One region of the Sodalis sp. RH20 genome, then DNA from elsewhere that is predicted to be linked to it. Evidence: riboswitches for the same ligand, from Rfam matches in the RefSeq annotation. Region 1 holds a riboswitch; each other region holds the start of a gene.
The links. A riboswitch is a leader RNA that binds a small molecule or an ion and turns the genes downstream of it on or off. The one in region 1 is predicted to bind thiamine pyrophosphate.

Region 2: another riboswitch for thiamine pyrophosphate. It lies ahead of thiM (hydroxyethylthiazole kinase); the one in region 1 lies ahead of thiB (thiamine ABC transporter substrate binding subunit).
Region 3: another riboswitch for thiamine pyrophosphate. It lies ahead of thiC (phosphomethylpyrimidine synthase ThiC); the one in region 1 lies ahead of thiB (thiamine ABC transporter substrate binding subunit).

Annotation. Positions count from the first base shown of each region.
Region 1 is NZ_CP178733.1:3,693,940-3,704,293, forward strand. It holds gene leuA (2-isopropylmalate synthase) at 72-1,649, shown strand; gene leuB (3-isopropylmalate dehydrogenase) at 1,652-2,743, shown strand; gene leuC (3-isopropylmalate dehydratase large subunit) at 2,749-4,149, shown strand; gene leuD (3-isopropylmalate dehydratase small subunit) at 4,162-4,764, shown strand; gene sgrT (glucose uptake inhibitor SgrT) at 5,483-5,656, opposite strand; gene sgrR (HTH-type transcriptional regulator SgrR) at 5,752-7,422, shown strand; TPP riboswitch at 7,482-7,599, shown strand; gene thiB (thiamine ABC transporter substrate binding subunit) at 7,647-8,627, shown strand; gene thiP (thiamine/thiamine pyrophosphate ABC transporter permease ThiP) at 8,638-10,227, shown strand; gene thiQ (thiamine ABC transporter ATP-binding protein ThiQ) at 10,211-10,354, shown strand, end outside.
Region 2 is NZ_CP178733.1:339,397-349,750, reverse strand. It holds gene yegQ (tRNA 5-hydroxyuridine modification protein YegQ) at 123-1,511, shown strand; gene yegS (lipid kinase YegS) at 1,764-2,663, shown strand; gene ACL2XM_RS01665 (hypothetical protein) at 2,795-3,709, shown strand; gene thiD (bifunctional hydroxymethylpyrimidine kinase/phosphomethylpyrimidine kinase) at 3,656-4,459, opposite strand; gene thiM (hydroxyethylthiazole kinase) at 4,456-5,250, opposite strand; TPP riboswitch at 5,290-5,390, opposite strand; gene ACL2XM_RS01650 (hypothetical protein) at 5,505-5,732, opposite strand; gene ACL2XM_RS01645 (helix-turn-helix transcriptional regulator) at 6,036-6,767, opposite strand; gene ACL2XM_RS01640 (N-acetyltransferase family protein) at 7,192-7,638, shown strand; gene ACL2XM_RS01635 (quinone oxidoreductase family protein) at 7,841-8,794, shown strand; gene ACL2XM_RS01630 (SDR family oxidoreductase) at 8,917-9,810, shown strand; gene ACL2XM_RS01625 (TetR/AcrR family transcriptional regulator) at 9,837-10,354, opposite strand, start outside.
Region 3 is NZ_CP178733.1:4,496,217-4,506,570, reverse strand. It holds gene ACL2XM_RS20560 (inverse autotransporter beta domain-containing protein) at 1-953, shown strand, start outside; gene thiH (2-iminoacetate synthase ThiH) at 1,072-2,208, opposite strand; gene ACL2XM_RS20550 (thiazole synthase) at 2,208-2,993, opposite strand; gene thiS (sulfur carrier protein ThiS) at 2,996-3,196, opposite strand; gene ACL2XM_RS20540 (HesA/MoeB/ThiF family protein) at 3,193-3,960, opposite strand; gene thiE (thiamine phosphate synthase) at 3,953-4,603, opposite strand; gene thiC (phosphomethylpyrimidine synthase ThiC) at 4,600-6,522, opposite strand; TPP riboswitch at 6,622-6,735, opposite strand; gene rsd (sigma D regulator) at 6,780-7,301, opposite strand; gene nudC (NAD(+) diphosphatase) at 7,394-8,197, shown strand; gene hemE (uroporphyrinogen decarboxylase) at 8,215-9,279, shown strand; gene nfi (deoxyribonuclease V) at 9,306-10,001, shown strand; gene ACL2XM_RS20505 (YjaG family protein) at 10,060-10,354, shown strand, end outside.

The DNA of each region.
Region 1 (10,354 bases):
ATGGCGCGGGTTTTTTTTTGCCCGCGCAACGTGCCCAGAAACCGCGTCCAAAAACGAAGATAGGATTAATCATGAGCCAACAAGTTATAATTTTTGATACCACGCTGCGCGACGGTGAACAAGCATTGCAGGCCAGCCTGAGTGTGAAAGAGAAACTGCAAATCGCCCTGGCTCTGGAAAGAATGGGCATCGATGTAATGGAAGTGGGTTTCCCGGTGTCCTCTCCCGGCGACTTTGAGTCGGTCCAGACCATTGCCCGTCAAATCAAGAACAGCCGGGTTTGCGGCCTGGCCCGCTGCGTGGAAAAAGATATCGATGTGGCCGCCGAAGCCTTGCGCGTCGCCGAGGCGTTCCGCATCCATGTGTTCCTGGCGACCTCCACGCTGCATATTGAATCCAAGCTCAAGCGCAGCTTCGAACAGGTGATGGAGATGGCGGTGCAGTCGGTCAAACGCGCGCGCAACTACACCGACGATGTGGAATTCTCTTGCGAAGACGCCGGCAGGACCCCGATCGATAACCTGTGCCGTATCGTCGAAGCGGCGATTAACGCCGGCGCCCGCACCATCAATATTCCCGATACCGTCGGCTACACCACCCCGGTGCAGTTCGGCGGCATCATCACCTCCCTGTATGAACGCGTGCCCAATATTGATAAAGCCATTATCTCGGTGCATTGCCACGACGATCTGGGCATGGCGACCGGCAATTCCATCGCCGCGGTGCAGGCCGGCGCCCGGCAGGTCGAAGGCACCCTGAACGGCATCGGCGAGCGCGCCGGCAACACCGCGCTGGAAGAAGTGATCATGGCGATTAAAGTGCGCGCCGATATCCTGGGCGTGCACACCAATATCAATCATCAGGAAATCTACCGTACCAGCCAGATTGTCAGCCAGCTGTGCAATATGCCCATCCCGGCCAACAAGGCGGTGGTGGGGTCCAACGCCTTTGCCCACTCCTCCGGCATCCATCAGGACGGCGTGCTGAAGAACCGCCAGAACTACGAAATCATGACGCCGGAAACCATCGGTCTGAAGGAAGTGCAGTTAAACCTGACCTCGCGTTCCGGCCGGGCGGCGGTGAAGCATCGCATGCAGGAAATGGGCTACCAGGAACAGGATTATAATCTGGACGAACTGTATGCCGCCTTCGTCAAGCTGGCGGACAAAAAAGGCCAGGTATTCGATTACGACCTGGAGGCGCTGGCGTTTATCAGCAAGCAGCAGGAAGAACCCGAACATTTCCGCCTGGACTATTTCAGCGTCCAGTCCGGCTCCAACGATATGGCCACGGCGTCGGTTAAGCTGGTGTGCGGCGAGGAAACCAAATCCGAAGCGGCAACCGGCAATGGTCCGGTGGACGCGGTCTACCAGGCGCTGAACCGGATCACCGACTATCCCATCACGCTGCAGAAATATCAGCTGACCGCAAAAGGCCACGGCCGCGACGCGCTGGGCCAGGTGGATATCGTGGTGGATTATCACGGCCGCCGCTTCCACGGGGTCGGCCTGACCACCGATATCATCGAATCCTCGGCCAAGGCAATGATACACGTGATGAACAATATCTGGCGCGCGCGGCAGGTCGAAATCGAACTGCAGCGTCTGCAAGGGCAAAACAATAAACGGGATTACCAGGAAACGGTGTGAACATGAGCAAGACATATCATATAGCGGTTTTGCCGGGCGACGGCATTGGCCCTGAAGTCATGGCGCAGGCCTACAAAATTTTAACCGCCGTGCGCCAGCATTTTGACGTACGCATCACTACCAGCGAATACGACGTCGGCGGCGCCGCCATCGATCGCCACGGCAGTCCGCTGCCCGCCGCCACGGTCAACGGCTGCGAGCAGGCCGACGCCATTTTGTTCGGCTCGGTGGGCGGCCCGAAATGGGAACACTTGCCGCCGGCCCAGCAGCCCGAGCGCGGCGCGCTGTTGCCGCTGCGTAAACACTTCAAACTGTTCAGCAACCTGCGTCCGGCGCGGCTGTATCCGGGTCTGGAGGATTTCTGTCCGCTGCGCGCCGATATCGCCGCCCGCGGGTTTGATATCCTGTGCGTACGCGAGCTGACCGGCGGCATCTATTTCGGCCAGCCGAAAGGCAGGGAAGGCAGCGGCATGCATGAACGCGCGTTCGATACCGAGGTCTATCACCGCTTTGAAATCGAGCGCATCGCCCGCATCGCCTTTGAATCCGCCCGCAAGCGCCGCGGCAAAGTGACCTCGATCGATAAAGCCAACGTGCTGCAAAGCTCGATTATGTGGCGTGAAATCGTCACTGAAATCGCCCAGGATTATCCGGACGTGGCGTTGGCGCATTTATATATCGATAACGCCACCATGCAGTTAATCAAGGACCCGTCCCAGTTTGACGTGCTGCTGTGCTCCAATCTGTTTGGCGATATCCTGTCCGATGAATGCGCCATGATCACCGGCTCGATGGGCATGCTGCCCTCCGCCAGCCTCAATGAACAAGGCTTCGGTCTCTACGAGCCCGCGGGCGGTTCGGCGCCGGATATCGCCGGCAAGAACCTGGCCAACCCGGTGGCGCAAATCCTGTCCACCGCGCTGTTGCTGCGCTACAGCCTGGGCCTGGATGAAGCCGCCGCCGCCGTTGAGCGGGCGGTCAACCAGGCGCTGGAAGCCGGACACCGTACCGCCGATCTGGCAGGCAGCGGCGCCGCGGTCGGCACCGATGAGATGGGCAGTATTATCGCCGGTTATATTACCCAGGGGGCATGAAGAGTATGGGCAAGTCGTTATATCAAAAATTATATGATGCGCACGTCGTCTACGAAGCGCCGGAAGAAACGCCTTTATTGTATATCGATCGTCACCTGGTGCATGAGGTGACGTCGCCGCAGGCGTTCGACGGCCTGCGCGCCATGGGCCGTCCCGTGCGCCAGCCGTCAAAAACCTTTGCCACCATGGACCATAATGTCTCCACCCAAACCAGGGACATTAACGCCAGCGGCGAGATGGCCCGTATCCAGATGCAGGAACTGATAAAAAACTGCGCGGAATTCGGCGTCCAGCTGTATGACCTGAACCATCCCTACCAGGGCATCGTACATGTGATCGGTCCCGAGCAGGGCATGACGCTGCCGGGCATGACCATCGTCTGCGGCGATTCCCATACCGCCACCCACGGCGCCTTCGGCGCGCTGGCCTTCGGCATCGGCACCTCGGAAGTGGAGCACGTGCTGGCCACCCAGACCCTGAAACAGGGCCGGGCCAAGACCATGAAGATTGAAGTTACCGGCCGCGCCGCCCCCGGCATTACTGCCAAGGATATCGTGCTGGCGGTCATCGGTAAAACCGGCTCCGCCGGCGGTACCGGCCATGTGGTGGAATTCTGCGGCGAGGCGATCACCTCCCTGAGCATGGAAGGCCGCATGACGCTGTGCAATATGGCGATAGAAATGGGCGCCAAGGCCGGTCTGGTGGCGCCGGACGACACGACTTACGCCTATCTGCAGGGCCGCCAGTTCGCGCCGAAAAGCGATAACTGGCTGCAGGCGGTCGCCTACTGGAATACCCTGAAGTCCGACGACGACGCGGTCTTCGATAGCGTGGTCACCCTGCGCGCCGACGATATCGCTCCGCAGGTCACCTGGGGTACCAATCCGGGTCAGGTGATTGCCATTAACCAGATAATCCCGTCGCCCGACTCGTTCAGCGATCCGGCGGAACGCAACTCCGCCGCCAAAGCGCTGGCTTATATGGATTTGCAGCCCGGCATCCGCCTGACCGACGTGGCTATCGATAAAGTGTTTATCGGTTCCTGCACCAACTCGCGCATCGAGGATTTACGCGCGGCCGCCGCCGTAGCCAAGGGGCGCCGCGTCGCCACCGGCGTACAGGCCATCGTGGTGCCGGGTTCCGGACCGGTCAAGGCCCAGGCGGAAGCCGAAGGCCTGGACAAAATCTTTTTGGACGCCGGCTTTGAATGGCGTTTACCCGGCTGCTCCATGTGCCTGGCCATGAATAACGATCGTCTTAACCCAGGCGAGCGTTGCGCATCCACCAGCAATCGTAATTTCGAAGGGCGCCAGGGTCGCGGCGGCAGAACTCATCTGGTCAGTCCGGCCATGGCGGCGGCGGCGGCGGTTACCGGTCATTTTGCCGACATTCGCGAATTGAATTAAGGAGACAGTTTTATGGCAAAATTTACCCAACATACCGGGCTGGTGGCGCCGTTGGATGCCGCTAACGTGGATACCGACGCCATTATTCCGAAACAGTTTTTACAAAAGGTCACCCGCACCGGTTTCGGCCAACATCTGTTTAACGACTGGCGTTTTCTCGACGACGCCGGCAAGGTGCCCAATCCCGACTTTGTACTGAATAAACCGCGCTATCGCGGCGCCAGCATTTTACTGGCGCGGGAAAACTTCGGCTGCGGCTCGTCGCGTGAACATGCGCCTTGGGCGTTGGCCGATTACGGCTTTCAGGCGATCATCGCGCCAAGCTTTGCCGATATTTTTTACGGCAACAGCTTTAACAGCCAACTGCTGCCCATTACGTTGTCGCCGCAGCAGGTGGATGAACTGTTCCTCCTGGTCGCGGCCAATGAAGGCATCACCTTCACGGTGGATTTGGAACACCAGCGGGTCATTGCCGGCGAGAAGAGCTATCCGTTCGAGATCGATGCGTTTCGCAAGCATTGCATGATCAACGGGCTGGACAGTATCGGACTGACGTTGCAGCATGAAGGCGCGATTGCGGATTATGAGGCGAGCCAGCCGGCGTTTTTGCACTAAGTGTCGATTGCTGGCGACGGCGTGGGTACGCTGGGAGCAGGTTTCTCTTGCCGCTAGCAGCGGCGTTCCCTGTTGCCTGGTGCAGGCAAGCGACAAGAGGGATGCTAGCCCATCCCTCTTGTCTCCCGGGCTTCCGGCAGATCGTGCGCCGCTGCGCGGTCCCTGGCGTCACAATATCCCTTCTTATGGACCGCACGGGACGCGCTCCCGGCGCGACCCTTAGCTTTCGCCGCTCCCGGCGGCTCATCCAGCCGGGCATTGTGCCGCCAGCGCACTTTATGCCGGTACAACGTCAAAACCAACGTCTGTAATTAAAAAGTCTTTATTTGAACGCCGGGAATTTGTATGCCGGTAACTTAAATGCCGGGAATTTATACGCCGGTAACTTAAATGCCTGGAATGTGAACGCCGGTGATAAGGGGAGCGGCCCTTTGGCCGGCATTGAGCGCGCTGACGGAGCCGGTTCCACCGGCACGAGCCGCTGGACGCGGCGAGAGGCCCGTTCGCGCCGGGAGCGCGTACGGGCCGGTGCGAAAAGGTGGATCCGGCGCAGGAAGGTACCGCTTGCGGCGCGCGATCTGCCGGGAGCGCGGGGTCAAGGGGATGGCGCGACTGCCATCCCCTTGTCGCTTGCCAGTGCCCGGCTCAACATATAAAACCAAACTTACGGCAAGCGAAAATACCGCAGGACTTTTATATCACCCCCCGCCACGAGACATCACATCCACTCCCGGTATTCCTGCTCGGACAGTGAATCCGTATGCCATTGGGTTACCTGTAACAACAGCGCCATGCGCTGTCCGCTGCGGCCCCTGTCGGGACGGATCACGCCGCGCCCGCAGATGGCGATAAAATAATGCTGATAAAACCGGCGCAAATTGGCTATTTTCATCGTTACAATCCCTATTCTGCCCTTTCGACACGACCAGTATCGGCTTAAGATACCGGAAGAAAAACAGATGACTTTTTAAGGAGTGTTCCTCTTTTATGTCCTCGCCACGCCTGCAGCAACAATTTATCCGCCTGTGGCAAAGCTGCCAGGGCAAGACACAGGAAACCACCCTGAACGAACTGGCGCAGGCGCTGAGCTGTACGCGCCGGCATGTGCGTACGCTGCTGAAAACCATGCAGGAAATGGGCTGGCTGCAGTGGCAGGCGACAGCCGGGCGCGGCAAGCGCTCGCAGCTGACCTTTCACTATACCGGCCTGGCGTTGCAACAGCAGCGGGCGGAGGATCTGCTGGAGCAGGATCGCATCGAGCAGTTGGTCCAACTGGTGGGCGATAAGGACAGGGTACGCCAGATGCTGCTTTCCCATCTGGGCCGCAGCTTCCGCCAGGGCAAGCACATATTGCGGGTACTGTATTATCGCCCGCTGCTGAACCTGCTGCCCGGCAGTCCTTTGCGGCGTTCTGAGAACCACATCGTGCGGCAGATTTTCAGCGGCCTGACCAAAATAAATGAGGAAAATGGGGAACTGGAAGCGGACCTCGCCCATCATTGGCAGCAAATTTCGCCGTTGTTATGGCGCTTTTACCTGCGTCCGGCGATCCATTTTCATCATGGGCGGGAACTGACGCCGCAGGATGTGTGCAGCTCGCTGCTGCGCCTGCGGGGAAATCCGCTGTTTTGCCATATAAAAGCTGTCTCGTCCGCCATCCCCAATACCGTTGATGTCGCCCTGACCGCCGCGGACGACTGGCTGCCCTGGCTATTGGGCAGCGTGCCGGCCATGATTTTGCCGCAGGAATGGGAGACGATGCCGGACTTCGTCCGCCGTCCCGTCGGCACCGGACCCTATGCGGTGATCGACAACCGGGAAAGCTTATTGAAGATTCGCGCCTTTGATGATTATTTCGGCTATCGCGCACTGATTGATGAAGTGAATATCTGGATCTTGCCGGAACTCACCGCCGAGCTGAGCTATTCCGGCGTCCAGCTCCAGGCGGATAACAGCACCCCGGGTCAATTGGAAACCCGGCTGGAGGAAGGCTGCTATTTCCTGCTGTTTGATGCCCGTTCGCCGCTGATGCAAAACGATGATACCCGCCGCTGGCTGAGTGAAAATATCGATCCCATCGCCATGCTGACCGAGGCGGGATCGGCCTACCAGCATTACTGGTCGCCGGCCTACGGTATCCTGCCGCGCTGGCGCCATAGCCGGGTCGCGCAACCGCGGCCAAGGCCCGCGGAGCTGCGCAGCATCACCCTGACGGTTTATCGCGCCCATTCGGAATTCGATGATCTTTGCCGCGCGCTCGGTGCGGTGCTGGCCCGGCAGGACATCGCGCTGGTGATCAATACCGTGGATTATGCCGCCTGGCATAACGGTGAGGCCGAGAGCGATTTATGGCTCGGCAGCGCTAATTTTTACCTGCCGCTGGATTATTCCCTGTTCGCCAGCTTTTACGAGATGCCGCTGATGCATCATTGCCTGCCGGCCGACCTTAGAGACGCGCTGGAGAAATGGCGCGGCAAGGGCCTGTCCATGGCGCAATGGTGCCAATCGCTTATCACCGGCCATCGCCTGCACCCGCTGTTCCATCATTGGCTGATTCTACAGGGCCAGCGCAGCATGCGCGGGGTCAGGATGAATACGCTGGGATGGTTTGATTTCAAATCCGCCTGGTTCGCCCCGCCGGACCCGCAAGACACATAAGACACGTAAGACACGTAAGACAGGCTGTTAAGCCAGGGATAAAACCATTACACTTGCATTTGTTCTCAACGGGGTGCGAAGCGTCCGGCATAGCGTTAGCCGGCGCGCAAGCTGAGAGTATACCCGTCGAACCTGATCCGGCTAATACCGGCGAAGGGATTTGAGAGTGCGTCCCGCTGCCGCCTCAAACGCCTTTGCCGCCTTTTTTTTTCCAGGAGCGCAAAGTGTTGAAAAAATGGTTACCCTGCCTGCTATTGCTCGCCGCCGCCCCGGCGTTGGCAAAACCCGTCCTGACGGTTTATACCTATGATTCCTTTGCCTCCGAATGGGGCCCGGGGCCGGCGATAAAAACCGCCTTTGAAAAAGACTGTGGCTGCGAGCTGAAATATGTCGTGCAGGAAGATGGCGTCGCCCTGCTCAACCGTCTGCGCATCGAAGGCAAGAACAGCGACGCGGATGTGGTGCTGGGCCTGGATAACAACCTGCTTAAGCCCGCGCAGGATACGCATCTCTTTACGGCGCATAACGTCGATACCGCTCATCTGACCTTGCCGCAGGCGTGGCATGATCCCACCTTCCTGCCTTTTGATTACGGGTATTTTGCGTTTGTCTATGACAAGAACAAGCTGAAAAATCCGCCCAAAAGCCTGCATGAGCTGATAGACGGGCCGCAGGCGCTGAAAATCATTTACGAAGATCCGCGCACCAGTACCCCGGGACTGGGCTTATTGCTCTGGGTGCAGCAGGTATATGGCGATAAAGCGCCCCAGGCCTGGCAACGGCTGGCGAAAAAAACCGTTACCGTGCCCAAGGGCTGGAGCGAAGCCTATGGCTTATTCCTGAAAGGAGAAGCGGACATGGTGCTCAGCTATACCACGTCGCCGGCCTATCATATCAACGAGGAAAAGAAGGATAACTATGCGGCGGCGACCTTCAGCGAAGGCCACTATCTCCAGGTCGAGGTGGCCGGACAATTAGCCGCCAGTAAAAATCCGCAGCTGGCGCAGCAGTTTATGCGTTTTGTCGTTTCCCCGGCTTTCCAGCAGACCATTCCCACCGGCAACTGGATGTATCCGGTGATCAAAACCGCGCTGCCGGCCGGCTTTGACGTATTGCCGGCCAAGACGTTGAATTTCAGCGCGGATGACGTGGCGGCCAAACGCGGCGCGTGGACCCAGGATTGGTTGCGTTCCGTCAGCCAATGATGCCTGGCCGATGATACCGCGCTGGTTATGGCCGGGACTGCTGGCCGCGCTGATGCTGACGGCCGTGGCCCTGACGGCGGTCGGCGCCTTGTGGCTGAACGCGCCGACGCTCCAATGGCGCGACGTGCTGTCGGACAGCTATCTGTGGCATGTCCTGCGTTTTACCTTTTGGCAGGCGCTGCTGTCGGCGCTGCTATCGGTGCTGCCCGCCGTTTTTTTGGCGCGGGCGCTTTACCGCCGGCGGTTTCCGGGACGCCTGCTGTTGCTGCGCTTTTGCGCCATGACGCTGGTGCTGCCGGTGCTGGTGGCCGTGTTCGGCATCCTGAGCGTGTATGGTCGCCACGGCTGGCTGGCGCAGCTATGCCTCTGGCTGCATATTCCCTACGGTTTTTCACCCTACGGCCTGCGGGGGATCCTGCTGGCCCATGTATTTTTTAACCTGCCGTTGGCCACCCGCCTGTTGTTGCAGGCGCTGGAAGGCATTCCGGTGGAGCAGCGCCAGCTGGCCGCGCAGCTGGACATGGCGGGCTGGCATTTCTTCCGCATTCTTGAGTGGCCTTATCTGCGCCGTCAACTGCTGCCTGCGGCGGCGCTGATATTTATGCTGTGTTTCGCCAGTTTTGCCACGGTGCTGTCGCTGGGCGGCGGACCGCGGGCGACCACCATTGAGCTGGCGATTTACCAGGCCTTAAGCTATGACTACGATCCCGGCCGCGCGGCGCTGCTGGCCCTGGTGCAAATGATCTGTTGCCTGGGGCTGGTCTTGTCCAGCCAACGGCTGACCCGCGCGTTTCCCGTCGGCGCGACGCATTTTTCCCAGTGGCGCAATCCCGGCGATAATCTGGCGCGCCGTTTTACCGACGCGCTGGTTATTGTCCTGGCGCTGGTGCTGCTGGCGCCGCCCCTGCTGGCCGTGGTGGCCGGCGGTGTCAATACGGGCATGGCGCGGGTCCTGTCGCAGCCGGCGCTGTGGTCGGCATTGCTGACGTCGCTGCGCATTGCCCTGGGCGCAGGCCTGCTGTGCGTGGCGCTAACGCTGATGCTGCTATGGAGCAGCCGCGAGCTGAGGCTGCGTCAACGTCCCTGGTCCGCGCAACTGCTCGATCTTAGCGGCATGCTGATCCTGGCGATGCCGGGCATTGTGCTGGCCACCGGTTTCTTCCTGATCGCCACCCATACCCTGGGATTGCCCCGTTCCCCCTATGCATTGGTCATACTGACCAATGCGCTGATGGCCATTCCCTACGCCCTGAAAATTCTGGAAACGCCGATGCTGGACCTGGCGGAAAGGTATAATCGTTTATGCCTGTCCCTGGATATGCGCGGCCTGACGCGGCTACATTGGGTGGAATGGCGCGCGCTGCGCCAGCCGATTGGCCGCGCCATGGCATTCGCCTCTATCCTGTCGCTGGGTGATTTTGGCGTGGTAGCGTTGTTCGGCAATGAACATTTCCGGACCCTGCCGCTCTATCTTTACCAGCAAATCGGCGCTTATCGCAGCGAGGACGGGGCCGTTACCGCGCTGTTCCTATTGGCGCTGTGCTTTTTACTATTTACGCTAATCGAGAAACTCACGGGGCTGCATGATAAGACTGGATAAAGCGACCTATCTTTACCAACATTTGCCGATGCGTTTTGACCTGCGGCTGGCGGCGGGAGAAAAGGTCGCCGTCCTGGGCCCCAGCGGCGCCGGCAAAAGCACCCTGCTCAACCTGATAGCCGGTTTT
Region 2 (10,354 bases), 2.6 Mb from region 1:
TTGCGATGAATTAACCCTGCCTGTTATCGGTTTTTGCTGATCTTTTCCCCGCCAGGGGCTAAAATCCCGTGCTGCACTGCCCCCGCAGGGGCAGCCTGACTTGACATCAGACGAGATTTATCATGTTTACTCCGGAATTACTCTCACCCGCCGGTTCGTTAAAAAATATGCGTTACGCTTTTGCCTACGGCGCCGACGCGGTCTATGCCGGCCAGCCGCGCTATAGCCTGCGGGTACGCAATAACGAATTCAATCACGAAAACCTGTCCGCGGGCATTCAGGAAGCCCATAGCCTGGGTAAGAAATTCTATGTGGTGGTGAATATCGCCCCGCACAACGCCAAGCTGAAAACCTTTATCCGCGATCTCACGCCGGTGGTCGAGATGGGTCCCGACGCGCTGATCATGTCCGATCCCGGCCTGATTATGCTGGTGCGCCAGGCGTTTCCGGCCATGCCCATCCATCTGTCGGTCCAGGCCAACGCGGTAAACTGGGCAACGGTAAAATTCTGGCAGCAGGCCGGACTGACCCGGGTGATCCTTTCCCGGGAACTGTCGCTGGAGGAGATTGCGGAAATCCGGGCGCAGGTACCGGAAATCGAGCTGGAAGTGTTTGTCCACGGCGCCCTGTGCATGGCCTATTCCGGCCGCTGCCTGCTGTCGGGATACCTCAATAAGCGCGACCCCAACCAGGGCGCCTGCACCAATGCCTGTCGCTGGGAATATAACGTGCAGGAGGGCAAGGAAGACGAGGTAGGCAATATCGTTCATCAGCATGAGCCGATCGCCGTTACCCAGGTTGAGCCGACGCTCGGCATTGGCGCGCCGACCGGCAAGGTGTTCATGCTGGAAGAGGCCCAGCGCCCCGGCGAATATATGAGCGCGTTCGAGGATGAACACGGCACCTATATCATGAATTCAAAGGATCTGCGCGCCGTCGCGCACGTGGAACGCCTGACGGCGATGGGCGTGCATTCCCTGAAAATAGAAGGCCGCACCAAATCTTTTTATTATTGCGCGCGCACCGCCCAGGTCTATCGCCGGGCGATTGACGACGCCGTGGCCGGCAAGCCGTTTGACGCCTCCCTGCTCAAAACGCTTGAGGGCCTGGCGCACCGGGGTTATACCGAAGGCTTCCTGCGCCGCCATGTCCATGAGGATCAGCAGAATTACGATTACGGTTATTCTGTTTCAGACCGCCAGCAGTTCGTCGGCGAATTTACCGGCGCCCGGCGCGACGGGCTGGCCGAAGTGGACGTGAAAAACAAATTCTCCCGCGGCGACAGCGTGGAACTGATGACCCCACAAGGCAATATCAGCTTTACCCTGGAACGCATCGTCACCGGCAAAGGCGCCGACGCCGACGTGGCGCCGGGCAACGGCCATAGGGTCTACCTGCCGATCCCGGAGGCTATCGACGTGCGCTTCGCCATATTGTTGCGAAACCTGCCGGGCACCACCACGCGTAATCCGCACGGCAGCGTCGCGGCGGCGGACAGCACCGCGGGCTGATCGTTCAACGAAATTCAGCATTGGTCATCCGGAAATTAGAATTGGGTCACAATACGTACCGGGGGCAAAGCGTATAATGCGCTTGCTGAATCAAAATGCAAAACAATGACCCAGCCTCACCAGGAACCACCTCTTTCGCCAGCTCATCCTCCCTTGAGCTGGCTTTTTATTTGGCGAAAAGCCCCTTCATGACGCATTATCATTTCTGTATGAAAACCCCTACTTCAAGGAAAGGCATTGATGCAATCAGCCATGGCAACCACTCCCGCCTCACTGCTTATCGTGAACGGCAAAAGCGCGGGTAACGAAGAGCTCAGACTGGCGGTGGAGCAGCAACGCGAAGCCGGTTTTCCGCTGCACGTGCGCGTTACCTGGGAGCATGGAGACGCGCAGCGCTACGTCGAGGAAGCCGTTCGCCTGCGGGTGGACACGGTCATCGCCGGCGGCGGCGACGGCACCATTAACGAAATCGCCAGCGCCCTGGCGCTGCTGCCGGCGGCGCGCCGCCCTTGCCTGGGTATCCTGCCGCTGGGCACCGCCAACGATTTTGCCCTCAGCTGCGCCATTCCCCAGGAGCTGGATAAAGCGCTGATGCTGGCCATTAACGGCAAGGCGGTGGATATCGACATCGCCCAGGTTAATCACGATCGTTATTTCATCAATATGGCCACCGGCGGCTTCGGCACCCGCATCACCGCCGAGACGCCGGCCAAGCTGAAATCCGCCCTGGGCGGCGCATCCTATTTTATCCATGGTCTGCTGCGCATGGATACCCTGAAAGCCGACAGCTGCGCAATCCGCGGCCCGGGCTTTAACTGGGCGGGCGAGGCGCTGGTTATCGGTATCGGCAACGGCCGCCAGGCCGGCGGCGGGCAGGCGCTTTGCCCGGACGCGCTGATCAACGACGGCCTGCTGCAGCTGCGCGTTTTCGCCTCGGAGGCGCTGCTGCCGATCCTCCTCAACAGCCTGACCAGCGATGAGCAAAACCCCCATGTCATCGCCGCTTCTCTGCCCTGGCTTGAAATCGAGGCGCCGCATGAGGTCACCTTCAACCTCGACGGTGAGCCGCTGAAGGGAAAAAAATTCCTGATTACCATCTTGCCGGCGGCGCTGGCATGCCGTCTGCCGCCCCTTTGTCCGCTGCTGGCCTAGGGGAACCGGCCATGTCGCCGCCAGTGATTTGATCTTACGCACATTTTCGACAGTCCGGGACGACACGCGCAAGAATTTGTATAACAACTTAGGGTAATCTATAGGCTATGTAGCTGTTTCAGGAAGTTATCATGCAAGCATTTTCACCCGCCCTGCCCGCGCCGCAAACGCTTTACTACAGCGCCGGGGAAGCCCATCCCCTGGAGACGCTGACGGAAAAAAGCCTGTGCGACATGGTCGAGGATATGAAAGTCACCCAGAGTGACAAAGAACATTATATTACCGGCTGGATGGGGCCCCACAGCGTGGTGGTTATCCATAACTACCGCGAAAAGCGCGGCACCTCCAACGGTTTTGTGTTGACCAAAGAGAACCAGTACCGGCTCAGCGTGCAATCCATTGAGTTCCGCATCCCAAAATTAATCCTTTGGCTGTCGCTGCGCCGCAATCCGCGCACCATGACGCTGATTACCTACAATACGCTGGGCGATATGGTCAGCCCGCTGATGCAGTTTCGCAATATGACCGATAAGCCGGTCAAGCGCATGCTGGAGCAGGACTGGCAGGCGCTTAACGACTATATCGGCATGGCCTGCTGGCAGTTGGAAAACGGCAATCCGCTGTGGCATCAGCTGCTGCAGACGTTAACGCCCGACCAGCTATCAGGCTTGATCAACGCGCCGGTGTTCAGCGAAAAACGACTGCAAAAAGACGGCGAGTACGAAGGTTTCTGGGCCGGGAATGTCTTTATCGGCCGCTGTCTCGGCCCTTATCCGGCGCTGCAATTATTATGGCGCGATGAAGACAACCAGATGCAGCCGGGGTATATCTATACGGCGGTACCGGAATACCGGGGCGGCACGCCCCTGCCGTCATTGCGCATCCGCCCGCACCGCGGCGAGAACAGTTATTTGCTCAACGCCTTCGACGCCCGGCATCTGCACGACGCCCGCTCGCTGCTTAACTTTGCCCAGGGCATTCTCACCGGAATGTCACCACCACTGGTGGAAATGATGGACCGGCCCGATCCCCTGCCCGACCTGTAGATCATCCGCATGTAGCAGCGCCTGCTGCAGCCAGGCTTTGGCCGCCGCGAGCGTTTGCGCCCAGTCGTCATGCAGCGGACGCAGGGCCGCCAGCGCGGCGGAGAGCGTGCAACCGGTGCCATGGGTATGCCGGGTGTTCACCCTGACGGCGTCGAAACGCCGTTCGTCCGTGGCGGTGATAAGCCAGTCGGGACTGGAGTCGCCATGCAGGTGGCCGCCCTTCATCACCACCGCCTGGCAGCCGTAGGCCAGGAGTTCCCGGCCCTGCCGGCGCATTTCCTCCTCGCTGGCGGCGGCGCGGCAGCCCAGCAGCGCCGCCGCTTCCGGCAAATTAGGGGTGATGATGGACGCCAGCGGCAATAAGACATCCCGCACGGCGCTCACGGCATCCGGCGACAGCAGGAAATCGCCGCTTTTCGCCACCATCACGGTATCGAGCACCACATAGGGTATGGGATATTGCCGCAGTTTTGCCGCCACCGTCCGCACGATGTCCGCCTGCCCGAGCATGCCGATTTTGGCGCTGTCGATACGCAGGTCCCCGAGCACGGAATCCAGCTGGGCGGCGACGAATTCAGCGCTGATAGGATAGATGGACTGCACGCCGCGGGTATTTTGCGCCACCAGCGCGGTGATGACCGTGGCGCCATAGGCGCCAAGCGCCGAGAAGGTTTTTAAATCAGCCTGGATACCGGCGCCGCCGCTGGGATCGGTGCCGGCGATACTGAGCAGGTTATGGCAGCGCTTCATGGTATATCCTCCTCCTGCAGGCCGTACAGCCGGTCGAGGAAGCCGACGGCAAAGCTGCCCGGACCCGCCGCGTCCCGGGCGGTTAACCGCCCGGCCAGCGCCATGATCCTGCAGGCGGCGGCCAGATGCTGCAACCGATCGCCCGGCAGGGCGCAAAACGCCGCCGCCACGGCCGATAAGGCGCAGCCAGTACCGGTGACGCGCGTCATCATGGCGTCGCCGTCGGTCACGGACCAGACCCGATCGCCGTCGGTGATAAAGTCCACCCGGCCGGTAACCGCGACCAGGGTGCCATAGTCCGCGGCCAGCCGGCGGGCAAAAGGCAGGGCGAGGCGGGAGTCGTCGGCGCTGTCCACGCCGCGGCCCAGGGCCGGCTGCCCGGCCAGCGCCAGGATTTCCGAGGCATTGGCGCGAATGGCGGCGGGTTTTAACGGCAATACGCCCCGGGCGAATTCAGTACGGAAGGTTAATGCGCCCACGGCCACCGGATCCAGCACCCATGGCGTGCCGGCCTGATTGGCCGACGTAATGGCGGCCATCATCGCCTCGGCCCGCGGCGCGGTCAGCGTGCCGATATTCACCAGCAGCGCATCGGCCATGGCGGCGAACTGAACCGCCTCACAGGGTTCGATCACCATGGCCGGGGCGGCGCCGACGGCCAGGAGCGCATTGGCGGTAAACGCCTGTACCACGTCATTGGTCATACAATGGACTAATGGCTTGCGCTGGCGCAGCAGGGTAAGGGAAGACGCGGCGGCTAAGCCGGGCAGTTCGGCAGGTTCGGTAATCATAGCGCTCCCAGCCGGCGCTGAGGAAGACGGACCCGGCGGGACAACAGGCCGTGACTTCCCTACGCTGGCATTATCCAGATCAGGTCATACGGGTAAAATCTCAGTCCGGCGCACAGCGGCGGACACCCCGAGTCAAGTGGCATGATTATCCGGCGGGCGGGAGAAAAGATCAATGGTGAGTTTGCCGGCGGAGCCTGGTCCCTCCGCCGGCGTCGATCTCATAAACACAATTATCAGCAGACTTAATAATAAGGCTATGAGCAGGGCCGCTGGGGACTGACCAACATCCGGCCGTAACAAACGTCCCCGCAGAATTGCGCACCCGTGGCGCCGGTGGGCGTCAACCACCACTGCGCACTGTCCCCGGCCCCCTCCAGGCGGGCAAATCCCGCCTCGGCCAGCGCGCTTAACCGCCCGGCCAGCCAGGGATCGTCTTTTATCGGCGGGGAAAAGCGCCAACGGGGCTCAGCATGACAAAACATTGGCTTATTATTCATGAGATCGATTAAAATTATTTTATGGAGATGCTCAGAGGAATATGCCGTTAATGAAAACAAAGCTAATAAATTAAAAAGACAGAATCTAATCATGCCTACCTTCAACAGCCAGAAGAATCACCGGGCAATGATAGCATCAAATTTCTCGCGGCAACGCCTGCATCTTAAACACTATATAAATGATTGCAAATATATTGGCAACGCTGTCCATTTTAAGCCGACAGCATAATAAAACTCCCACAGATGGACAGGGTTGTGATCGCGTTGCGCGAAATGATAAATGGATAGTTAACCAAATAATTTAAGTTCCGTGGCCCGGCTGATGGCATGTTTTGCATTCGTAACGCCTAGCTTATCAATAATATTTCTGATATGAAATTTTACCGTTCCCTCGCGTATTGCCAGGATGGTCGCGACCTCGCCATAGGTTTTTCCGACACTGGCCCAGAATAATACTTCTTTTTCCCGGGGAGACAGCGCCTGGACGTGTGATCTCTCGCCATGGGACGTGGCGTCGGGCAACGTATTTTGCATAAAGTTCAATACCTTATCATGAGTGCTAATCAGCAGCATCTGCAGTCTTTCTTTGTTTTGCTCAATGAAATGATAAAAGTCCTCCTTTCCCTGGCGGTTGCTGATGCTTAATGTAGCCAGGTTGTTATCGCAATCATGCAACGTAAAAGTGTAGCCGCTGTCAAGCCGGTAATATTTTGACAGCCTGAAAAAGCTATGCTCTTGTATTATCGACGGATTATCAGGCCAAAAAAAAGGGGTGAATTTCCGGCAGGCGATGAGCATCACCGGGTCGATTTTTTGATAACCGTAACTGCGGTATTGATTCAGCCAGCCGCTGGGGTAGTCGGATATTATATAGGCTGGGAAGTTATCGCTTTTATTCATCATAAAGTAGGCAAAACAGAACGCGTTGGCGTTCTTGAATATCTGCTGAAGATAAAGTTTGATTTCTATTTTCATCGTTTGGATAAAGAAATCTTGATTATTCTCTAAGGGTTTTTCCATAAAATATGCCTGCCATATTAACTAACACTCATCATTTATTATCCATAAGGGGTAATAAAGAGCAGTTTCAACATGTAATACCGGTGGGATTTTGGATAATATAAGAGGCAGGCTATGGATGCAACCTCTAACAGTTTTATCAATCATTGCGGCGCTAATGACTGCCGCCCAGGGCTTGCGCTACCCTCATACCGGTGTTTAAGACGGTTTATCCTCAGCGGCATCCCGCGTTTATATTAATCTAGTTTAAGCTTCAGCTAGATGCGACCGGATAATAATCGCGATCGCCTGCCGACGGACCGCACCGCGCCGGCACCGCATCCTATACCGCCTGGAAATAATAAGCACAATATTATTTATTCCATCTATAAGTTAAACTTGATACTGAGAAGGTAACAAATCAATAAGTTAACTAAGGTTTCAGATGAAAAAAGAGGATGTGGTTGTCAGGGATTACCGGGAAGCGGATCGTCCTTTTCTGCGTACTCTCTATCTGTCGGCACGCAAGGCCGGCTGGACCTGGCTTGATAACCGGCAGTGGCGGCTGGAGGATTTTGACGGCGCCACGTTCGATGAAAAGATCATCGTCGCCGAAATACAGGGCCATATTGCCGGTTTTGCCTCGCTTTGGCTGCCGGACAGCTTTTTGCATAATTTGTTTGTCGATCCTGCCTGGCAGCGCCGCGGGGTAGCCACCGCGCTGCTGACGGCGTGCTATCCGCTCTGCCGCGGCACCATGGCGCTTAAATGCCTGCAGGAGAATGTGGGCGCGCAGCAATTCTATCTGCGTCACGGCTGGACGATTATCTCATCCGGCGTTTCCGAGCACGGCAAATATTATCTGATGCACCGCAGGATACGGCAGCAGTAGCCAGGCGCGCCCGCGCCGCGTTTTCGTGGCCGCTGCCCCCGTCTTGGGGTTACAGGACGATGCGCGGGCGTCTGTTGCCGTGACGATTTATTCTTCTGTGCGGCTTTTCCTGGCGACCATGTATGTGCATAATACACATATTATCCATTTGAACCCGGTTGCCATCGGGGATGGCCGGATTCGCGCCCAGGGGTGAAACGGAATGAAAGCAGCGATCGTAACAACGGCGGGCCAGCCCCCCGTCTACGGAGACTTCAGTGAACCAGCGCCCGCGCCGGGCAAAAGCCTGATCCGCGTCAGCGCGTCGTCGCTGAGCCACATCACCAGGAATCGCGCGTCGGGCGCGCATTACAGCGCCGACAGCGCGCTGCCGTTTATTCCCGGCATCGATGGCACCGGCATCACGCAAGACGGCCGGCGCGTCTATTTTCTGTTGCCGGAGCAGCCTTACGGCGCCATGGCCGAGCAATGCCTGGTGGACGCGGGCCATTGCATCGCCCTGCCGGACGACCTGGACGAGGTTTCCGCCGCCGCCATGGCCATACCGGGCATGTCGTCATGGGCGGCCCTGGTGGAACGCGCCCGGCTGCGCGGGGGTGAAACGGTGCTGATTAACGGCGCCGCGGGCACGTCCGGCCGCCTGGCAATCCAGATTGCCCGGCATCTCGGCGCCGGGAAAATCATTGCGACGGGACGCCGGACCGCATCGTTCGGCGATCTTCGCCGTCTTGGCGCCGACGTGACGATTCCGCTGGTCCAGGATTTGAACGCCCAGGAGCAGGCCTTTACGCACGAATTTCGCCAGGGCGTCGATATCGTGCTGGATTATTTATGGGGGGTTAGCGCGCAAACGCTGGCTATAGCCGCCGCCAAGGCCGGTCCTGAGGGCGTGCCGATTCGTTTTGTGCAAATCGGCTCGTTAAGCGGGGCCGATATCATCCTGCCGGGGGCGGCGTTGCGGTCGTCCGCATTGCAGCTGATGGGCAGCGGCATCGGCAGCGTGCCGTTTCCGCGCATGCTGGCGGCCATCCAGGGCGTGCTGGCGGCGGCCCCGGAGGCCGGTTTTGCCATCGCGGCGCAATCCATGCCGCTGGCGGAGGTCGCGCGGGCCTGGGCCGCTGATAACGACGGCGCGCGCATCGTATTGCGGCCCTGAAAGCCCGTTCAGGGTCATTGCCGAACCTGTTAGTCGATATACCCGTATAACGTCACTACTTTACCCCTACGGCCGGATAGCCGATAGTAGCTCTTCGCCCATACCTCTCTGGAGAAGCTATCATGCGTGTCTTTGTTACCGGCGCTACGGGGTTTATCGGCTCCGCCATTGTCAGGGAACTGATCGCCGCCGGCCATCAGGTGCTCGGTCTCGCCCGCTCGGAGGCCTCCGCCGGGTCGCTTATCGCCGCCGGCGCCCAGGCGCATCGCGGCAGCCTGGAAGATCTGGACAGCCTGCGCGCCGGGGCGTCCCTGTCCGACGGCGTCATTCATACCGCCTTTATCCACGACTTCACCAAAATGAAGGAAAATTGCGCGATAGACCGGCGCGCCATCGAGGCGCTCGGCGCCGCGGTCTCCGGCAGTGGCCGCCCCCTGGTGGTCACCTCCGCCACCGGGTTGATGTCGCTCGGCCGTAGCGCCACCGAGGACGATGTCCCGGCGGCCGGCCCCGACGCGATACCCCGGGTCGCCTCGGATAACGCGGTGGCCGCGCTGGCGGCGCAGGGCGTGCGCGTCTCGCTGATACGCCTGCCGCCTTCGGTCCATGGTGAGGGCGATCATGGCTTTGTGCCGCTGCTGATCGGCATCGCGCGCGAACGGGGCGTTTCAGCGTATGTGGACGAGGGCCTTAATCTTTGGCCCGCCGTGCACCGGCTCGACGCGGCGCGTTTGTTCCGGCTGGTGCTTGAACAAGGCGCTGCGGGCGCCCGCTATCATGCCGTCGCAGAAGAAGGGGTGCCGTTTCGCGCGATCGCCGAGGTTATCGGCCGCCGCCTGGGCCTGCCGGTCGTCGCCAAGACCGCCGGTGAAGCCGCCGCACACTTCGGTTGGTTCGCGCACTTCGCCGCGCTTAACAGCCCGGCCCTGAGCCGGCAGACCCGCGAACAGCTGGGCTGGCGGCCGGAGCAGCCTGGACTGATTGCCGATCTCGACCACCCACGCTATTTTTCCTGACCGGCACGGCGGTTTTCGGCCGGTGATCAGGAAGAAGCCGGTATGTTTTGGGCTTCGCCGGCGAGCAGATGGCGCCTGGCGCTCGCCATAATCTCATCCGAGAGCGCCTGCCCTTTTGTGGCCCGGGCCAGCACCAGCGCCCCGACCAGGGTGGCCATCTCAGCCAGTGCGGCTTCCCGCGCAGCGCCGGCATCGCCCTCTTCCCGCCCATCGGCAAGCAGGGCAATCAGTTTTTCCAGCCCCTGGAGAAACGCCAGGCGCACGGGCTTGTCTTGCGGCTCACGGGCGACATCGGTGGCCAAGGCGGCCAGCGGACACCCCGTTGCCACCGCCGTCAGATTCTGCGGCGCGAGATATGCCTCAATCAGCGCGGCGTGCGCCGCGGCGGGGTCCCCGGTCCCGTCCATGCGCGCATGCCAGCGCTCAACCGAATCCCCGAAGGCCTTGGCGCAGGCAATGGCGGCCAGTTCATCCTTCGACGCAAAATGCCCGTAGAACCCGCCATGCGTCAAGCCCACCGCGCCCATCAGATCGGCGACGCTGA
Region 3 (10,354 bases), 800 kb from region 1:
AGACCGCTACGCTGACCTTTAGCGCCAGGGATACGAGCGGCCGGGCAGTAGCCGGATTGGGCGCCCGGCTTGCTTTCAGCGCTTCGCCGGGAGATAACGTGACCCTCTCGCCTCTTAGCGAGAGTGATGGCACGTATACCGCCACCGTGCGGGGTACTAAACCCGGCATAGTCAGGGTCGCGCCCAAAGTGGACGGCGTCGAAATCAGCGAAATGGTAAAAGAGCTGAATTTCACTCCTGATAGCATTGAGTTAAAAGTCACAGTGGACAAGGCGCAGGCGCAAGCCGGCGAGCAGATTATGTTGACGGTGGACGCGACCTTGGGAGACGGTTCGCCGGCAGGCGATGTGCTCATCAATATCCATTCCCTTGGCGCCGTCAATCGGCAAAACAGGTCGGAAAGTGCCACGCTGTTGATTAACGATGCGCCAAAATATGAAGGCAGAGTGGCGATGGCGACGGGTAAAATCAGCATTCCGTTAACCGACCCCGTGGGGAAGGGGGTTAAAACCACTATTGAGGTTGTCGCACCCGGGGGGAAAAGTGTGACGCAAGACGTTATCTTTACCGTAGCCACCAGCCCGAACGTTCCGGCCGCCAATTATTATGGTCATATGGTAGAGTCCATCGGCGGTATCCAGCGCCCCAGGCTTACCTCAGAACTCACCGGCGGCTACAGCGAGAGTTTTAATCATGAAAATTGGGCAGTGGCGAGTTATTCACTGGCAAGCTCACACTGTAGATTGCCGTCCTTTACTTCTCTGCAGGCAGCCTATAGCACAATGCGCACGAGTGGATGGCCCTTATCCCCCGGCGGCTTTATTTGGTCTGGTACGGCATCCCCAATTGTTTTAGCCGGCCCGGCCGTCGAAGCTCTCAACAAACAGAACGGACTGAAATTGCTCATGGGGATATCAGGCGAGAACGCGGGATTTGTGGTGTGCGCCGATTAAAAATGTTCCGCTGCCCGGAGTAATCTAGGCTGGCGCTGATTAAGGCATACTTATCGGCGGGACTGATGATTGTCCCGCCGATAAATCAGATTAAAATCCTCGAAGTGCTCATCATCGTTTATTTAACCAGCGTCGGCGACCTGCCCAGATAATTGTCCCAATCCTTCCATACCGGTTGCAACCCGGCCTTTGTTACCATCCGCGCCACGGCCTGCGGCGAGCGGTTATCATGCGGCTCGAACTGCTCCAGCTCCGGCCGGCCGCCGGCATAACCGCCCGGTTGGGTCTTGGACCCGGCGCTGAGGCTGTTCACCATGATGGGCACCGCGTGATCGCGAAACCAGGGCGATTCCCGGGTGGACAACGACAGCTCTACGTCAGGGGCCAATAACCGGAAGGCGCACATCACTTGCAACAGCTGTGATTCATTCATCAGGGACGCAGGCGTAATGCCTCCGGCGCAGGGGCGCAGGCGCGGGAACGAAAGCGAATAGCGGCTTTGCCAGTAGGTCTTTTGCAGATACAGCAAATGCTCGGCCACCATATAGCAGTCTGTGCGCCAGTTATCCGACAATCCTATCAGCGCCCCCAGGCCAATCTTGTCGATTCCGGCCCGCGCCAGCCGATCCGGCGTTTCCAGCCGCCAGGCAAAATCCATTTTTTGCCCGCGCAGATGATGTTTTTGATAGGTTGGCTCATGGTAGGTTTCCTGATAAACCATCACCCCGTCCAGGCCGAGGGTTTTCAACTCGGCGTAATCTTCCTGGGATAATGGCTGTACTTCCATCATCAGCGCGCTGAAATACCGGCGGATCAACGGCACGTAACGGCGGAAATAGTCCATGCCCACCTTGGTCTTATGCTCGCCGGTGACCAGCAGCAGATTATCAAAACCCATCGCCCGGATGGCCTCGCATTCCTGGATGATTTCCTGCTCATCCAGCGTCTTGCGTTTCAGGTGATTGCTCATGGAAAAACCGCAATAGGTACAATCATTGGCGCACAGGTTGGAAAGATAGAGCGGCAGATAAAACCCCACCACATTGCCGAAACGCTGGCGGGTCAGTTGCTGGGCACGCTGCGCCATGGGTTCAAGATAAGGCAGCGCCGCCGGTGACAGCAGCGCCATGAAATCCTGCCGGTCCAGGCGCGGGGCATTCAGCGCCCGCTCCACGTCGCGCGCGGTCTTGGCGTGGATTTGCAGTCCGGCGTCGTCCCAGCCGAGCCGGCGCCAGTGGTCAAGAAAAGAAGTCATCAGGCGGCCCCCTCTTCCTGGGGATGGCGCAAAAATCCGGTTAGCGGGCTGGTGGCGCTGGCCTGGGTTAGCGTGGCGGCAAGCCCGGCCTCGCGCGCCAGGGCGCCGGCTTCCAGCGCCAGCCTGAACGCGCCGGCCATGGCCACCGGGTTGCGGGCCACGGCGATGGCGGTATTGACCAGTACCGCGTCGGCGCCCATTTCCAGCGCTTCCAGGGCCTGGCTGGGGGCGCCGATACCGGCGTCCACCACCACCGGCACGCCCGACTGTTCAATGATAATGCGCAGGAAATCGCGGGTGATCAAACCCTGATTGGAGCCGATCGGCGAACCTAGCGGCATCACCGCCGCACAGCCGGCCTCCTCCAGACGGCGGCATAATACCGGATCCGCGCCGCAGTAGGGCAAGACCACAAAACCTTCGCGCACCAGCTGTTCGGCCGCTTTCAACGTTTCGACCGCATCGGGCAGCAGGTATTTCATATCCGGATGGATTTCCAGTTTTATCCAACGGGTGCCCAGCGCCTCGCGCGCCAGGCGGGCGGCGAACACCGCCTCCTCGGCGGTTTTTGCGCCTGAGGTATTGGGCAGTAACTTTACCCCTGCCTGGCGCAGGGCGGGCAGGATGGCGTCATTACCGCCGCGCAGGTCCACCCGGCGCATCGCCAGGGTGACCAATTGGCTGCCGGACGCGGCGATGGCTTGCCGCATTAATTCCGCGGTGGCGAATTTACCGGTGCCGGTAAACAGCCGGGACGTAAAAGTGGTATCGGCAATGGTTAACATGGTCAGCCTCCGGCAATGGCCTGGAAAAGTAAGATATCGTCGCCCTCGTTTACCGGCTGTTGGGCCCACCGGCTACGGGGAATAATGGTTTGATTGACCGCCAGCGCGCTGCCCTCGGGCGGGTGGCCGAGCAGCTCCAGCATGTCCAGCAGCGAGGGCGTGCCTGAAAGCGCGACGGGGGTATCGTTAAGGGTAATGTTCATAGCGCCTCTTCCCGCTGAACCGCCGCGGCGCACACCGGACAGCCGGCCGCGCGGGACAGGCGCAGGGTGCGCCAGTTCATCGACTTGCCGTCGAACAGCCGCAGCTGGCCGTCCAGCGTAGACGGCATGCCGCACAGGATTTTGATCGTCTCCAGGGCCTGCATGGCGCCCATGATGCCGACCAACGGCCCGAGCACGCCCGCGGTGCGGCAATTACGCCGCGGCTCGACGGCGTCGGGAAACAGGCAGGCATAACAGCCGTGCCGGTAGGGCGGCCGCAGCACCAGCAATTGACCGCTGAACCCCACCGCGCTGGCGCTGACCAGGGTTTTCCCCCGGCGGATACAGGCGGCATTGATGTCGTGACGGGTCTGCATATTATCACTGCAGTCCAGTACCATATCGGCCAGCGCCACCGCCTGATCGAGGTCATCCCCGGCCAGGCGCCGGCTCAGCGCGACATAATGGCCCAGGGGATTAAGCGCCTGCAGCTGCCGTAGCGCCGCCGCCGCCTTGGGCCGGGCGATATCCCCGGTGCGATAAAGGATTTGGCGCTGGAGATTGCTCACGTCCAGGTTATCGTCGTCGGCCAGCAGCAGCGTGCCGACCCCGGCGGCGGCAAGATAGAGCGCCGCCGGCGAGCCCAGGCCGCCCAGTCCGGCGATCAGCACGGTTGCTGCGCTCAGATGCTCCTGGCCTCCGGGGCCTATCTCCTCCAGCAGCAATTGGCGGCTGTAGCGCAAAAAAGCCTGGTCGCTAAGCATTGCGCACCTCCCGGCCTTCGATTTTCCGCAATAACGTGGCGGTCGCCTGCCGCCAGTCGGCGGCCTTGGTGATGGCGCTGACCACCGCGATGCTGCCGACGCCGCAGCGCAGCACGTCGTCCACCCGATCGATACCAATACCGCCGATGGCCACGGTGGAGATGCCGGGCATGCCGGCCACCAGGCGTTTCAGCTCCGCCAGGCCCTGCGGCTGTGACGGCATGGCTTTGGTCTGGGTAGGGAAGATATGGCCGAGCGCGATATAGGATGGCTGTAGCGCCAAAGCGCGGGCCAGTTCGCTATCGTCGTGGGTGGAAAGACCGAGTCGCAATCCGGCGCGCTGGATGACGGCCAAATCCGCCGTAGCCAAATCCTCTTGTCCCAGGTGCACGCCATAGGCGCCGTGTTTAACCGCCAGCCGCCAATAATCGTTGATGAAAATCCGGGCGCGGTATTTCCGTCCCAGCAAAATCGCGGCCTCGATATCCGGTTCGACCCGGTCTTCCGGCTGGTCCTTGATGCGCAACTGCAGCGTGGCGACGCCGGCGTCCAGCAGCCGGACCAGCCATGCCAGCGAATCCACTACCGGATAGAGCCCGAGCCTGGGCTCGGTCGCCGCAAAGGGCGCGTCGGGCGCAATCATTTCGCCACCCCCGTATCCTCAGGCGCAAGATAGATTTCCCCGCCGCTGGCGCGAAACGCCGACGACATCTCCGCCATGCCGCTTTCCCGTACCTCAATCGCCTGGGCGGCGGCATAATCCCTGACCTCCTGGGAGATTTTCATCGAGCAGAATTTCGGACCGCACATGGAGCAAAAATGGGCTACTTTGCCGGATTCCTGCGGCAGCGTTTCATCGTGATAGGCGCGGGCGGTGGCCGGATCCAGGGCCAGATTAAACTGGTCCTCCCAACGGAATTCAAAGCGTGCCTTGGACATGGCGTTATCGCGTATTTGCGCCCCGGGATGGCCTTTGGCCAGATCGGCGGCGTGAGCGGCGATTTTATAGGTAATAAGCCCCTGCTTAACATCTTCTTTGTTCGGCAGGCCCAGATGCTCTTTCGGCGTGACGTAGCACAGCATCGCACAGCCGAACCAGCCGATAAGCGCGGCGCCGATGCCGGAGGTAAAATGGTCGTAACCCGGCGCGATATCGGTGGTCAGCGGCCCCAGGGTATAAAACGGCGCTTCGTGGCAATGCTCCAGCTGTTCGGTCATGTTGCGCCGGATCATCTGCATGGGAACATGGCCAGGGCCTTCGATCATCACCTGCACGTCGTACTCCCAGGCAACTTTGGTCAATTCGCCCAGGGTATAGAGTTCGGCAAACTGCGCTTCGTCGTTGGCATCCTGGATGGAGCCGGGACGCAGGCCGTCCCCGAGGGATAATGAGACGTCGTAGTCGGCGCAAATCTGGCAAATATCGCGAAAATGCTCGTACAGGAAGCTTTCCTGGTGATGCGACAGGCACCATTTGGCCATAATGGATCCGCCGCGCGACACGATGCCGGTCAACCGTTTGGCGGTCATCGGCACGTAACGCAACAGCACGCCGGCATGGATGGTAAAATAGTCCACGCCCTGTTCCGCCTGCTCGAGCAAGGTGTCGCGAAAGCATTCCCAGGTCAGGTTTTCCGCCACGCCGTTGACTTTTTCCAGCGCCTGGTAGATGGGCACCGTGCCGATGGGCACCGGACTGTTGCGCAGGATCCACTCGCGGGTTTCATGGATATAGCGGCCGGTGGACAGGTCCATCACCGTATCCGCTCCCCAACGGGTCGCCCAGACCAGCTTCTCGACCTCTTCCTCAATGGATGAACTGACGGCCGAGTTGCCGATATTGGCGTTGACCTTGACCAGGAAATTGCGGCCGATAATCATCGGCTCCGACTCCGGATGGTTGATATTGGCGGGGATAATGGCACGACCGTCGGCCACTTCCCGGCGCACGAACTCCGGGGTAATATCCGGCGGCAAATGCGCGCCGAAGCTCTGGCCGGGATGCTGTTGCAGCAATACGTCGCCGCGGATGCGTTCACGGCCCATATTTTCCCGCAGGGCGATAAACTCCATTTCCGGCGTAATGACGCCAGCGCGGGCATAATGCAATTGCGTGACGCGCCGGCCGGATTTGGCGCGCCGCGGCGTATGGCTGGGGGCGAAACGAACCTCATCCAGGCCCTCGTCGGCCCGGCGTTCGCCGGTATAACGCGAGCTTAGGCTGTTCAACGCCTCGCTGTCCCCGCGCTGCTCAATCCAGCCAGAACGCAGGCGGTGAAGGCCGGCGCGCACGTCTATCTCTGTCGCCGGATCGCCATAGGGTCCGGCGGTGTCGTATACCGGCACCGGCTCGTTTTCTTCGTAGCGCGGCGTTTTGCCGTTGCCGCCGATAAGCGTGGGGCTAAGCGCGATCTCCCGCATCGGCACCCGGATGTCGGCGCTGTTGCCCTGGAGATAAATACGCCGGGAGTTGGGGAAGGCTTCGCCTTTCAGACGATGGATGAATTCCTGCGCCTGGGCGCGCTGCTCACGGCGGGAAGGGGTGGTTTTGGATAACGACATAGCAATTCCTCACAATAAACGGGAAAATTGCTTGTCAGGAGCGCTACGGGAGTAATGAGGCCGGGCTTTGAATTTAGCAAAATAGACTATAAATCAAAGCGTTGCTTTACTCTTGTTCCCTTCGCAGGTATTAACCCGATCAGGTTCCGCGGATCCCGAATTAACGGTCTCAGCCTGGCGTAATGTACGCGCTAGGCACTCCGACAAGATATAGCGGCCCGTGAAGGACCGGTTACGACTTACTGCTTACCGCAAAATTACGCCAGACGCGATACGTCCGGATTATTGGCGGCCGGCACCGAGGCCAGGTAGTCCGCTTTATATTCCAGCGCCTGCTGGATCAGTTTGTCCTCCAGGGCAAAACGCGTGGCCAGGGCCTCGCCCACGCCGGAAAGCGCCTGTTGGAACTCCATACAGTTATCATGATCGATGGCCGTTTCCAATTGGCTATCATAAAATGCCATGATTTGTTTGGTATTTTCCTGCAACGCCGGATACAACTGGGTACTGATGATTCTTTTGCTGCTGCTGGTATCGTCCGCGTCCTGAACGATACGATCGTAGATATGGAAATGGCCGGCGGAAAGGTAGTCCACCAGTTTATGGCAAAAGTCGTCCAGCGCGTTTTCGTCCAGGGGAGTATGCTTTTCTTTATTGGGCTTAAGACCGATGAGATGGTAATACGCAATGAGCAACTTCCTGCGGGCCAGTATCCACTGATCGATCAGTTCGTTACTGCCGCCAACGCGTTGAGCCAGAATGTCCAGCTGGTTTAGCATGATTGACTCCGATGTAATAAAGTAACGCTGCGTTACTCATCAATTAAAGCTAATTTCTAGCTTGCCAGTGAATAAGAGGTAGTGCAACTAAAATGGAACAAGAACTCAACGGTAGCGAAAATGGCTGGTGGATCGTCAGCCAGGACAGCAAATTGTGGTTACCCAAGGGGGAACTGCCATTTGGAACGGCATCGGCCTGGTCACTTCAAGGATTGACAGCGACGCTTATCGGCGAATGGGAGGGGTCGCCCGCCTGGCTGGTACGCCACGCCATGCCCCGGGATATGGGCTCGGTGCGCCAGATCATCGATAGCGACCCAGGCTTGTTCCAACTGGCGGGCCGGGGCGTGCAACTGGCGGAGTTTTATCGTTCCCATCGCTATTGCGGCTACTGCGGCCATGAGATGCGCGTCAGTAACCGGGAATGGGCCTGCCTGTGCGATCATTGCCATGAACGGTATTATCCGCAAATCGCGCCCTGTATTATCGTGGCGATCCGCCGCGGCGACGATATCCTGCTGGCCCAGCATACCCGCCATCGCGGCGGCATTTACACGGTGCTGGCCGGTTTTGCCGAGGTGGGGGAAACCCTGGAGCAGACCGTGGCCCGCGAGGTCATGGAGGAGACGCGGATTAAGGTGAAAAACGTCCGTTATGTCACCTCGCAGCCCTGGCCTTTCCCGCATTCGCTGATGATGGCGTTTATGGCGGAGTACGCCGGCGGCGAAATCACCCCCGATCATAATGAAATCCTTGATGCCGGCTGGTACCGTTATGACGCGCTGCCCCTGCTGCCGCCGCCCGGCACCGTGGCCAGGCGCTTAATTGAGGACACGGTCGCGCTCTGCCGCGCCGATCGGGAAAATGACGGCCCGCATGCTACACTCCATTCATAACTGCAAGGGAATCCTGTATGCATGAACTGAAGAACGACCGCTATCTGCGCGCCCTGCTGCGCCAGCCTGTTGATGTCACGCCCGTATGGATGATGCGCCAGGCCGGGCGTTATCTGCCGGAATATAAAGCCACCCGCGCCGAGGCCGGTGATTTTATGTCACTGTGCAGGAATGCCGAACTGGCCTGTGAAGTGACCTTGCAGCCGTTGCGTCGTTTTCCGCTTGATGCCGCGATCCTGTTTTCGGATATCCTGACGGTTCCCGACGCCATGGGACTGGAATTGTATTTTGAACAGGGGGAGGGGCCGTGCTTTGCCCGTCCGATTACCTGTAAAGCCGACGTGGAGCAGTTGCCGATACCGGATCCGGAGGTGGAGCTGGGGTATGTGATGGACGCCGTACGCACCATCCGGCGCAACCTGCGCGGAGAAGTGCCGTTGATTGGCTTCTCCGGCAGTCCCTGGACCCTGGCCACCTATATGGTTGAAGGCGGCACCAGCAAAGTCTTCACTAAAATCAAACAAATGATGTACGCCGAGCCGCAGACGCTGCATTTATTGCTCGATAAGCTGGCGGCGAGCGTAACGCTGTACCTGAACGCCCAGATTCGCGCCGGGGCGCAGTCGGTGATGATCTTTGATACCTGGGGCGGCGTGCTGACCGGCAGCGGCTATCTTGAGTTTTCCCTTGATTACATGCAAAAAATCATCGACGGCCTGCAGCGGGAGCATGAAGGCCGCCGGGTGCCGGTAACGCTGTTTACCAAAGGCGGAGGCCAATGGCTTGAAGCCATGGCGCAAACCGGTTGCGATGCGCTGGGCCTGGACTGGAGCACCGATATTCAGGCGGCGCGCCGTCGCGTGGGCGATAAGGTCGCGCTGCAGGGCAATATGGATCCTTCGGTGTTGTACGCGCCGCCGGCGCGTATTGAACAGGAAGTGGAGTCCATTCTGGCCGGTTTCGGCCGGGGTGAGGGGCATGTCTGCAATCTGGGGCACGGTATCCATCAGGACGTGCCGCCGGCACATGCGGGCATTTTTGTTGAGGCGGTGCATCGCCTGTCGCGCCCCTATCATCTGTAAAGACTGGTGAAAAAGGTGGAAAAAACATGGATATAACAGCATTGCGCGCCGAGCAGGTCGCCACCGCCAGTAGGGTCATACGCCATGACGATTTCGCTTTTTCCACGCCCGCGATAATCGCCGGCGCCGATGTGGGGTTCGAACAGGGGGGCGACGTTACCCGCGCGGCTATCGCGCTGCTGCGTTTTCCGTCGCTGGAGCTTCTCGAATACCGCATTGCCCGTGTAACGACCACCATGCCTTATATTCCGGGTTTTTTGTCGTTTCGCGAGTATCCCGCCCTGCTGGCCGCCTGGGAACAGCTGAATCAGCGGCCGGATTTGCTGTTCGTCGATGGCCATGGTATTTCCCACCCGCGCCGTCTGGGCGTCGCCAGCCATTTTGGCCTGTTGGTCGACCAGCCGACTATCGGCGTGGCTAAGCGCCGGCTGTGCGGCCGGTTTGAGCCCTTGAGCGATGAGGCGGGCGCCAGGGCGCCGCTGATGGATAAAGGTGAACAGCTTGCCTGGGTATGGCGCAGCAAGATCCGCTGCAATCCTTTATTCATCTCCACCGGCCATCGCGTCGGCATGGACACTGCCCTGTATTGGGTACAACAATGCATGCGCGGCTACCGCTTGCCGGAGCCTACCCGCTGGGCGGATGCGGTGGCCTCTAATCGCACCGCGTTTAAACAGTGGGAGCAGGGGCGCGGCGAACCGGACTTTTTCGACCTGGAATAGGGTAACCGGCTAATTTCAGGTACACTGCGACGCAGATTAAGAGTAATGGAATAGCGCGATGTTACGTAACCCGATACATTTACGTCTGGAAAAGCAGGAAGCCTGGCAGCACGTCATTTTTATGGCGTCGCTGTGTGAACGGATGTACCCCAATTATCAACTGTTCTGCGTACAGACCGGCTTTGGCGACCCTGCCGTCTACCGGCGTATTCTCGACCTGGTTTGGGAGACACAGGTTGTTAAAGATGCTAAGGTCAATTTTGATTTACAATTGGAAAAGCTGGAAGAATGCATTCCCGCAGCGGATGATTACGATTTTTACGGCGTTTATCCGGCGATTGATGCCTGTGTGG